DNA from 4 places in the Micromonospora pisi genome. Region 4 is predicted to be linked to each of the others. Evidence: riboswitches for the same ligand, from Rfam matches in the RefSeq annotation. Region 4 holds a riboswitch; each other region holds the start of a gene.

Region 1 (2,194 bases), 440 kb from region 4:
CGGTCCAGCCCTGGCGGGTCTGCGGGTCGAGCAGCGGTGCGGTGGTCCGGCTCGCCCGAACGGTGGCCGGGTCATGACCGACACCGAGCAGGCCACGGATGAGGGAGACGGCGTGGTACTGGTGCGTCGAGGAGACCTGGACCTGGGTGGGCGTACCGATGATGCCGGAGCGGACGGCCGCCGCGCGGGCGGCGTGTGCGGGCATCAGCAGATACTGTTCGGCGACCTGGACCAGGCCGGATCCGCCGACCTCGTCCCAGAGCCGACGCAGTCCGGCGACATCGGACGCGGGCGGGGTCTCGGTCAGCACCGGTACGCCGCTCGCCACCGCCGCAGTGACAACCTCCGCGTTCACCGCTCGGGGCAGGGCGGTAACCAGGAAGTCCGGCCGGGCGGTCGCCAGGCAGTCGGCGAGCGAACCGAAGTACGGCACCGGCAGTGCCCGGGGTGTGGGGACCACGGCCCCGACGCAGGTCACGTCGGGCAGCGCGGCGGACAACCGCCAGAATGCCTGCGCCCGCCAGCCGAACCCGATCAACGCAAAGGACGTCTCGCCTGCCATCCGGGCAACCTTAGGGCATCGCCCGGCAGGGTGTCGGTGGTGTCGGCCCGTGGGCGTTGGGACAGAAATCGGCAGCCCGAGCAACACACCGACACGACATCTGGTGTTCGTTTTTCTCCGCCACCCCATATATAGTTCGTGACGCAACTGGTTCAGCCGGGCATCCAGCCGGTTGAGGCAACAGGGAACCCGGTGTGAATCCGGGACTGCCCCGCAGCGGTGAGTGGGAACGACCGCCGTCACAGAGCACTGGGAGCACCGGCGTCCGCCGGTCACCTGGGAAGCGACGGCCAGTAGGAGGACACGGGTTTCCGTGGCCGTGCCCGCGAGTCCGAAGACCTGCCAGTAGCGCCGCGCCCGGCGAACCGCGCGCGGCGGTCCGAGACCGCGTGGGACGGTCGACGGCTGCGACGCGCCCCCGTGGGCTGCGCGTCTCCGCCTGCCTGCGCACTCGGACCTCGTCCACGACGAGTACGAGGAGTGACAGGTGACGGTCACGGAGATGGTGACGGGCGAGGGTGGTCCACTCGCACCGGGGCAGCGCCGTACCCAGATGCACGTACGTAAGCGCAACGGTGCGACCGAGCCGGTCGACGTACAGAAAATCGTCCGGGCGGTGGCGCGGTGGGCGGACGACCTGACCGAGATCGACCCGCTACGGGTGGCCACGAAGACGATCAGCGGCCTCTACGACGGGGCGACCACGGCCGAACTGGACCGGCTGTCGATCCAGACCGCCGCGGCGATGACCGGCGAGGAGCCGCAGTACTCCCGGCTCGCCGCCCGGTTGCTCGCCGGATACGTCGACAAGGAGGTACGTGGCCAGGGCATCGCCTCGTTCAGCCAGGCGATCCGGCTCGGTCACGAACAGGGGCTGATCGGCGACGAGACGGCGCGGTTCGTGTCGGTCAACGCCCGCAAGCTCGACGACGCGATCGATCCCACGGCCGACCTGCGGTTCGAGTACTTCGGACTGCGTACGGTCTACGACCGCTACCTGCTGCGCCACCCGGTGACCCGGCTGACCGTGGAGACCCCCCAGTACTGGCTGCTGCGGGTCGCCTGCGGACTCTCCGAGACCCCGGCCGAGGCGATCGGGTTCTACCGGCTGATGTCGTCGCTGGCCTACCTGCCCAGCTCGCCCACGCTCTTCAACTCCGGCACCGCGCACACCCAGATGTCCTCCTGCTTCCTGGTCGACTCGCCCCGCGACGAACTCGACTCGATCTACGACCGGTACGCCCAGGTGGCGAAGCTGTCGAAGTTCGCCGGCGGAATCGGCATCTCCTGGTCCCGGGTACGTTCCCGGGGTGCGCTGATCCGGGGCACGAACGGGCTCTCCAACGGGATCGTGCCGTGGTTGCGGACCCTGGACGCGAGCGTGGCGGCGGTCAACCAGGGTGGCCGGCGCAAGGGCGCGGCCTGCGTATACTTGGAGCCGTGGCACCCGGACGTCGAGGAGTTCCTCGAGCTTCGCGACAATACCGGTGAGGACGCGCGACGTACGCACAACCTGAACCTGGCCAACTGGATCCCGGACGAGTTCATGCGCCGGGTCGAGGCTGACGAGGTGTGGTCGCTGTTCGACCCGGCCGAGGTGCCGGAGCTGCCGGACCTGTGGGGCGACGAGTT
Region 2 (2,194 bases), 4.0 Mb from region 4:
GCAATACGGGATTCGAGTGCATGTCTACGTGCATAGGTTCGACACGAACCCGAGCAGAGTGTTGTTGCTCACGGTGGCAACGGTCGCCGCCGGGCTTGTGGCTCGGCTCATAGTCGACCGCACCCTGCTACCCGAAAGTAGCGGCATATATTTCCGCCGTTGCCGGTCGGGATGGGCGCTCCGCGCTGCGGGGCGGCGACGCGGGCGGCGGCGAACCCCAGATCCGATCATTCGAATCCATTGCGGGCAGGAACATTATCTTGAACAGAACTCCGTCGGTTCTTCTCGTGCACGGCGCCTGGCACGGGCCCTGGGTCTGGCAGTCGCTCGTCGAGCAGCTCCCGGACATCGACATCCACACCGTCGCATTGCCCAGTAGTGGCAACGACCCCGCCGCCCTCGGGGACCTCTACGACGACGCGGCCGTGGTCAAGGCCGCCGTCGCCGCCATCGACGGCCCGGTCGTGGTCGTCGCCCACTCCTACGCTGGCGCTCCGGTCACAGAGGCGCTCAGTGCCGCGGAGAACGTACTCCGGATTGTTTATCTCGCTGCTTTCCAATTGGATGTCGGCGATTCGCTGTTCTCCAGCGCCGGCGGCGTTGCTCCGCCCTGGTGGGAGGTGCACGAGCAGGCGGAACTGAAGGGCAAGGGTCACATCAAGGCGTCGCAGCCCCGCGAGGTCTTCTATGGCGATGTCGACCCGGAAATCGCAGAACAGGCAGTTGCGCAACTCGGACTCCAGGGGTGGGCCTCGACGCAGCAGCCGTTGACCCGGGCGGCGTGGCAGACCATTCCCAGCACCTACATCATCTGCGAGGCCGACAACGCCATCCCGCCCTTCGTCCAGGAGCTCATGGCGAAGCGGGCCGAGCGGGTGTTGAGGATGAACTCCTCGCACTCGCCGTTCCTTTCTCAGCCTGCCGAACTGGCCGCGCTGATCCGGGCGGAGCTTTCTGCCTGACGCACGCGGCGCGATGGTGTGGCGGTGGCCGGGAACAACCCGGCCCACCGCTGCTCCAATCCGGAATTCATGGCGGGGTTCGTCCCGGGGTCGTCGGGTGCCGCTAGGGTGCGCGGTGGCACAAACGTTGCGAGGTGCCCCGCGCGAGCGGGGAGAATCGGGAAGCCGGTGTGAATCCGGCACGGGCCCGCCGCGGTGACCGGGGAGTTGCCACCCACGCGTACCAGACGCAGCCACTGGCCTTGACGGGCTGGGAAGGCGGGTGACCAGCGTAGATCCAGGAGTCCGAAGACCGGCCTCGCGTCACCGGCCCCGTCAGGGGCACGAGCGCAGCGGGAGCCTGCCTTGAACACCGGACTCTACGAGACCATCCACCGCCGCCGGGACGTACGTGCCCAGTTCACCGGGGCGCCGATCCCCGACGAGACGTTGGACCGGATCCTGACGGCGGCGCACGCCGCACCGAGCGTCGGTCTCTCCCAGCCCTGGGACTTCATCCTGGTCCGCGATCGTGAGCTGCGGCAGGAGTTCCACCGGCACGTGGAGCGGGAGCGGGACACCTTCGCGGCCACTCTCGACGGTGCGGCGGCGGAACGCTTCGCCCGGATCAAGATCGATGGCGTACGTGAGTCGACGTTGTCGGTCGTGGTCACGTACGACCCGGAGCGGGGTGGGCCGGCCGTGCTGGGTCGCCACGCGATCGCCGACGCCGGCCTCTACTCGGTCTGTCTGGCGATCCAAAACCTGTGGCTGGCCGCGACCGCCGAGCAACTCGGGGTCGGTTGGGTCTCGTTCTACCGGGAGCCGTTCCTGCGCGATCTGCTCGGCATCCCGGCCACCATCCGCCCGGTGGCGTGGCTCTGCCTCGGCCCGGTCACCCATCTGGAGCAGACGCCGGACCTGGAGCGGCACGGCTGGCGCCAGCGACGTCCGGTGACCGAGGCGATCCACCACGATCGGTGGAGCGCCGGTTGACCCACTGCGGGACCGGGCGTCATCGAGGGGCCACCACCCGACGCGCGCTCGGATGTGCCGGCCGCGACCGGTACGCCCGTGCGCGCGTCGCCCTCCGGGGCGGTTTCCTCAGCCCAGCGGCTTGGCCCCGGTCACGACCACATCGTGATCACGAACAGGAAGTCGCCCCGGGCGCCTGGGGCGTCCACAGCGTCGAACCACGCCCCAGGCGCGGATGTCCGGGACGAGCCGTAAGCCCTGTCGACTCACCCCCGGTC
Region 3 (2,194 bases), 7.2 Mb from region 4:
GACCGAGTGGCGGCAGCTCGGCAAGCTGCCACACACCCCGAACCCGGTCCACAGCCGGCGCTGACCGGCGGGGCGGCAGCGGCGGCGACGGCCACCGCTCGACGGGCGTGGAGCCCGCCGAGCGGAGGTGGTCGTGCGCTGTCGCGTGCCGGACCCGTCAGGCCGGGACCGTCTCGCCCACCCGTCGGGTGGCGCTGGCGCGGACCCGGCGTTCGGTGAGCGCGCCGAAGAGCAACCCGAGGGTGGCCCAGGTGACGAACTGGGTGCCGAGTGACGCGAGCCGGAACTCCCACAGCACCAGGGCGGGGAAGCCGTCCGGCACCTCGTTGATCGTCGGCAGTGAGAACTGCACGACGGTGATGAAGACCGCGTACGCCCCCACCGCGAGCAGGGTCGCGTTCCACGCGCCGTACCGGGGTTGGAGCCACCGGCCGAGGTGCAGGGCGAGCAGCCCGGCAGCCACCCCGATCACGATCATCAGGAAGTACAGGACGGTCCGCTGGTCGAGGGTGTCCGGGTTACCCGTGGCCGGCGGGTTCGCCGGGTATTTCAGGAACGGGACGAGAGCGACCGTCACGAAGCCGCCGAGGGCGACCAGAGCGGCGGTCGCACGCGGGGTGAACCGACCGATCCGGCCGTACGCGATCGCGAACGCGAGTGCGAACAGGCCACCGAGCGCCACCCCGTACACGAGTGCGGCGGTGGCCAACCCGATCGTGCTCTGCACGAGACGGCTGACCAGTTCGGGCTCGGCCGCGTCGGTGTGTGCCCCGGCGTCGGCCGCGTGCGCCGCCGCGTGTGCGGCGGCACCCTGCGCGGACTCGAAATCGATCGCCTGCCCGACCGGGCCCTCACCGAAGAGGGTGGCGAACAGGTAGGCGGCGACACCGGCGGCGAGGCCGACCAGCATCCCACGGATCAGCAGCGAACGAGCGGAGAGCATCTTGGTCCGCCCGCTGCTAGTGACAGGGGAAACCGAGCAGGTGGCGTCCGTCGTGGACGAACTCGTGCACCGACTCACCGGAGAAGACGGAGGTCACACCCTGCTCCGCGCCGACGAAGTAGAGCAGCACGACGGCGAGCACCGCACCGAAGATCGCCCAGGGCAGGATCTGGCGGAGCGGGATCGGCGTCGGCGCCGGTACGGCGGTCGGCGTCGGCAGTGCGGATACGGATACGTTTGCCATGGCAAACCTCCTCGGGATCACGCGTCCCATAGCGGCGTCCGTGACGGTGGAGGGTCTGACTTCCGGGAGCCGCCGTTATCCGGGGACCGGTTACAGTGGCGCGACCGTGCCGGGTTCCCACCGGCTTCCTCCCACCGTCACGCTGTGGTCGGGACGCTACGGGCGGCGGCGCCGGGGTGTCAACCTGCGGCCCCACATGCCCCGCGCACCGGCGGTCCCGGCGTGACCCGGCACCCGGATCGAAAGCAGGTCGACGCAGCGGTGACGATCCGACTGGTCCTCGTCTCCCACGCGCCCACCCCGGCGGTACGCCGGGCGGCGTTTCCCCTGGACGAGCCGCTGGACCCGCACGGGCTCGCCGCCGCCAGCGCCGCCGCCGCGAACCTGCCCCGCCACGACGAGGTGCGCTGCGCCCCCGCCCGCCGCTGCGCGCAGACCGCCACCGCGCTCGGGCTGACTCCCGTCACCGACGACGGGTTGCGTGACGGGGATCTCGGTCGCTGGTCGGGGCGTACCCTCGACGAGGTCGCCGCCGACGAGCCGGACGCGGTCGCGGCCTGGCTGACCGACCCGGCGGCCGCGCCACACGGCGGCGAGAGCCTCGACGACCTGCTCGCCCGGACCGGGACCTGGCTGCGGGAACTTCCCGGCACCGCCCGTACGGTCATCGCCGTCACCCATCCGATGGTGATCCGTGCCCTGGTCGTCAACGCGATCGCGGCGACGCCCGCCTCGTTCTGGCGTATCGACATCGCCCCGCTGACCGGGACCGTGCTCAGGGGTGGTGCCGGACGGTGGAATCTGCGCCGGTCGGGGGATCCGCTGGGCTGAGCCGCTCAGTCGTTCGCCAGGGTGTCCAGGATCTGCTGGCCGTACTTGGCCAGCTTGTTCTCGCCGACGCCGCTGACCCCGCCCAGCTTGGACAGGGACGACGGGACCTCGGTCGCGATCTGACGCAGCGTCGCGTCGTGGAAGATCACGTACGCCGGCACGCCCTGGTCCTTCGC
Region 4 (2,194 bases):
CGGCCCGACGGGAGGGGCATCTGGCGTACCAGGGCGATGGGCGCAAGCACCATGACCCCGAGTAGGAGTCGGGCCAGGACGATCTGCACCGGAGTGAACCCGCGCAGGGCCAGCTTGATCCACAAGAAGCCCGAACCCCAGATCAGGGCCAGCAGGGCCAGTCGCGCGATGCTTCCACGGTCGATCCGGGTTCCCACATCAATCCTCGATCGGCATCTCGTAGTCCAGGCCGTTCAGGTCGCCGCGCATGGTGAACCTGGTGACCTCGAACGGCCGGCCTTCGGCGTCGTACCCGGTGTGCAGCACCTCGATGATCGGTACGCCGGGCGGTACGGCGAGTCGGGCCGACTCGTCGGTGCTCGGCATGCGTGCGCTGACCTCTTCCCGGATCCGGGCGATGGGATACCCGAGGTCTTCGAACCTGGCGTAGATGCTGCCGGTCCCGAGCGTCTTCTCTGTGGCGAGGACGGAATCGCCGGCGATGTCGACCGGAATGTAGGTGACGCCGAGCTGGACCGGCTCCTCGTCGGCGTAGTACCAGTTCTCCCGCCGCACGACCTCGGACGTCGCCGGGTCGAGCGAGAGTCGGTCGGCCACGTCGAGCGGTGGACGCTCGCGCGTCACCGAGCGGCATTCCGTACGCGGGGCCCGTCCCTGCCGGCTGACCTCGATCCGGAATGGTGACAGCCCGGTCTCCTGACGCAACCGGCGTGAGTAGCGGCTTGCGCCAAGTCGGATGAGCGGCCAGCGTTTTCGGACGAAGACACCCCGTCCGTGCTGTGCGACCACCAGACCTTCGGACTGAAGGATGCTGATCGCTTCCCGCGCGGTGTTGCGCGCGGTGCCGTACGTCATCGACAGCTCGCGCTCGGACGGCAGTCGGGCATCTGCGCGCAGCTCACCGCGATCGATGGCGGCACGGAGGTCATCCGCGATTCGCCGGCTCGCGGGTCGCTTGTCTGGTTCGGGTCGCTCGGTCAACTGCTCCACCCGTCTCTGGGACACCAGTCATCGAGTGTAACGCAACTGGCTTAAGCCAGTTGCTTCTGCGGGTCGCGGTGCTCACGTTGACGGCGGGCCGGTCGGTGGGACAGCATGGCGCAACGAGAGCGGTGCGCGGAGGAACCCGGTGTGAGTCCGGGGCGGTCCCGCCACTGTGACCGGGGAGTGACCCCTCACGCACGGGCCACGGCCGAAAGGCCGGAAGGTCGAGGGGAAGCGTCGATCCGGGAGTCAGGAGACTCCGACCGCTCGCACCACCCAGCCAACGCGGGCGTGGACACCCGCGGAAGGGACTTGAGCATGGCTTCTGCGCGCCTGAGTGGGCGATGACCCCGCCGTACCCGTTCTCCGCCGTCGTCGGCCTGGCCGAACTGCGACTCGCCCTGCTCCTCAACGCGGTCTCCCCGGCCATCGGCGGGGTGCTGGTCCGTGGCGAGAAGGGCACCGCGAAGTCGACAATCGTCCGGGCCCTCGCCGCGCTGCTGCCCGACGTCGACGTGGTCCCCGGCTGCCGGTTCGCCTGCGACCCGGCCAACCCCGACGGCGACTGCCCGGACGGCCCGCACGAGCCCGGTGCGACCGCCGTACGACGCCGCGCCACCCTGGTCGAGCTGCCGGTCGGCGCCACCGAGGACCGGGTCGTCGGCACCCTGGACCTGCAACGCGCCCTCGCCGACGGGGTCAAGGCGTACGAGCCGGGCCTGCTCGCCGCCGCCCACCGTGGCGTGCTCTACGTCGACGAGGTCAACCTGCTTCCGGACCACCTGGTCGACCTGCTGCTCGACGCCGCCGCGATGGGCCGGGCACACGTCGAACGGGACGGGGTCTCGGTCAAGCACGCGGCCCGCTTCCTGCTCGTCGGCACGATGAACCCGGAGGAGGGCGAACCCCGCCCCCAGTTGGTGGACCGGTTCGGGCTGGTGGTGGCCGTGGCCGCACCCCGCGAGGCGCCCGCCCGGGCCGAGGTGGTGCGCCGGCGGCTCGCGTACGAGACCGACCCGGTGGGCTTCGCGGCGCGCTGGGTGGAGGAGGACGCCGTACTCGCCCGGCGGATCGCGGCCGCCCGGCTGCGGCTGCCCTCGGTGCGGCTGCCCGACGCCGAACTGGACCGGATCGCGACCATCTGCCTCGAGTACGGGGTCGACGGGCTCCGCGCCGACATCGTGGTCGCCCGGACCGCCGTGGCGCTCGC

Evidence for each region. A riboswitch is a leader RNA that binds a small molecule or an ion and turns the genes downstream of it on or off. The one in region 4 is predicted to bind cobalamin.
Region 1: linked by a shared signal. The riboswitch ahead of BDK92_RS31735 (ribonucleoside-diphosphate reductase subunit alpha) and the one ahead of BDK92_RS33655 (VWA domain-containing protein) in region 4 are both predicted to bind cobalamin.
Region 2: linked by a shared signal. The riboswitch ahead of bluB (5,6-dimethylbenzimidazole synthase) and the one ahead of BDK92_RS33655 (VWA domain-containing protein) in region 4 are both predicted to bind cobalamin.
Region 3: linked by a shared signal. The riboswitch ahead of BDK92_RS02550 (CbtB domain-containing protein) and the one ahead of BDK92_RS33655 (VWA domain-containing protein) in region 4 are both predicted to bind cobalamin.

The regions. Positions count from the first base shown of each region.
Region 1 covers NZ_RBKT01000001.1:7,413,906-7,416,099, reverse strand. The annotation lists gene BDK92_RS31740 (Gfo/Idh/MocA family protein) at 1-562, opposite strand, end outside; cobalamin riboswitch at 694-923, shown strand; gene BDK92_RS31735 (ribonucleoside-diphosphate reductase subunit alpha) at 1,065-2,194, shown strand, end outside.
Region 2 covers NZ_RBKT01000001.1:3,878,198-3,880,391, forward strand. The annotation lists gene BDK92_RS16280 (alpha/beta hydrolase) at 261-962, shown strand; cobalamin riboswitch at 1,078-1,277, shown strand; gene bluB (5,6-dimethylbenzimidazole synthase) at 1,308-1,937, shown strand.
Region 3 covers NZ_RBKT01000001.1:610,797-612,990, reverse strand. The annotation lists gene BDK92_RS02560 (DUF6582 domain-containing protein) at 1-64, shown strand, start outside; gene BDK92_RS02555 (CbtA family protein) at 158-943, opposite strand; gene BDK92_RS02550 (CbtB domain-containing protein) at 960-1,187, opposite strand; adenosylcobalamin (AdoCbl) riboswitch at 1,227-1,329, opposite strand; gene BDK92_RS02545 (histidine phosphatase family protein) at 1,449-2,018, shown strand; gene recQ (DNA helicase RecQ) at 2,024-2,194, opposite strand, start outside.
Region 4 covers NZ_RBKT01000001.1:7,853,071-7,855,264, forward strand. The annotation lists gene BDK92_RS33645 (DMT family transporter) at 1-197, opposite strand, end outside; gene BDK92_RS33650 (GntR family transcriptional regulator) at 199-1,005, opposite strand; cobalamin riboswitch at 1,120-1,244, shown strand; gene BDK92_RS33655 (VWA domain-containing protein) at 1,329-2,194, shown strand, end outside.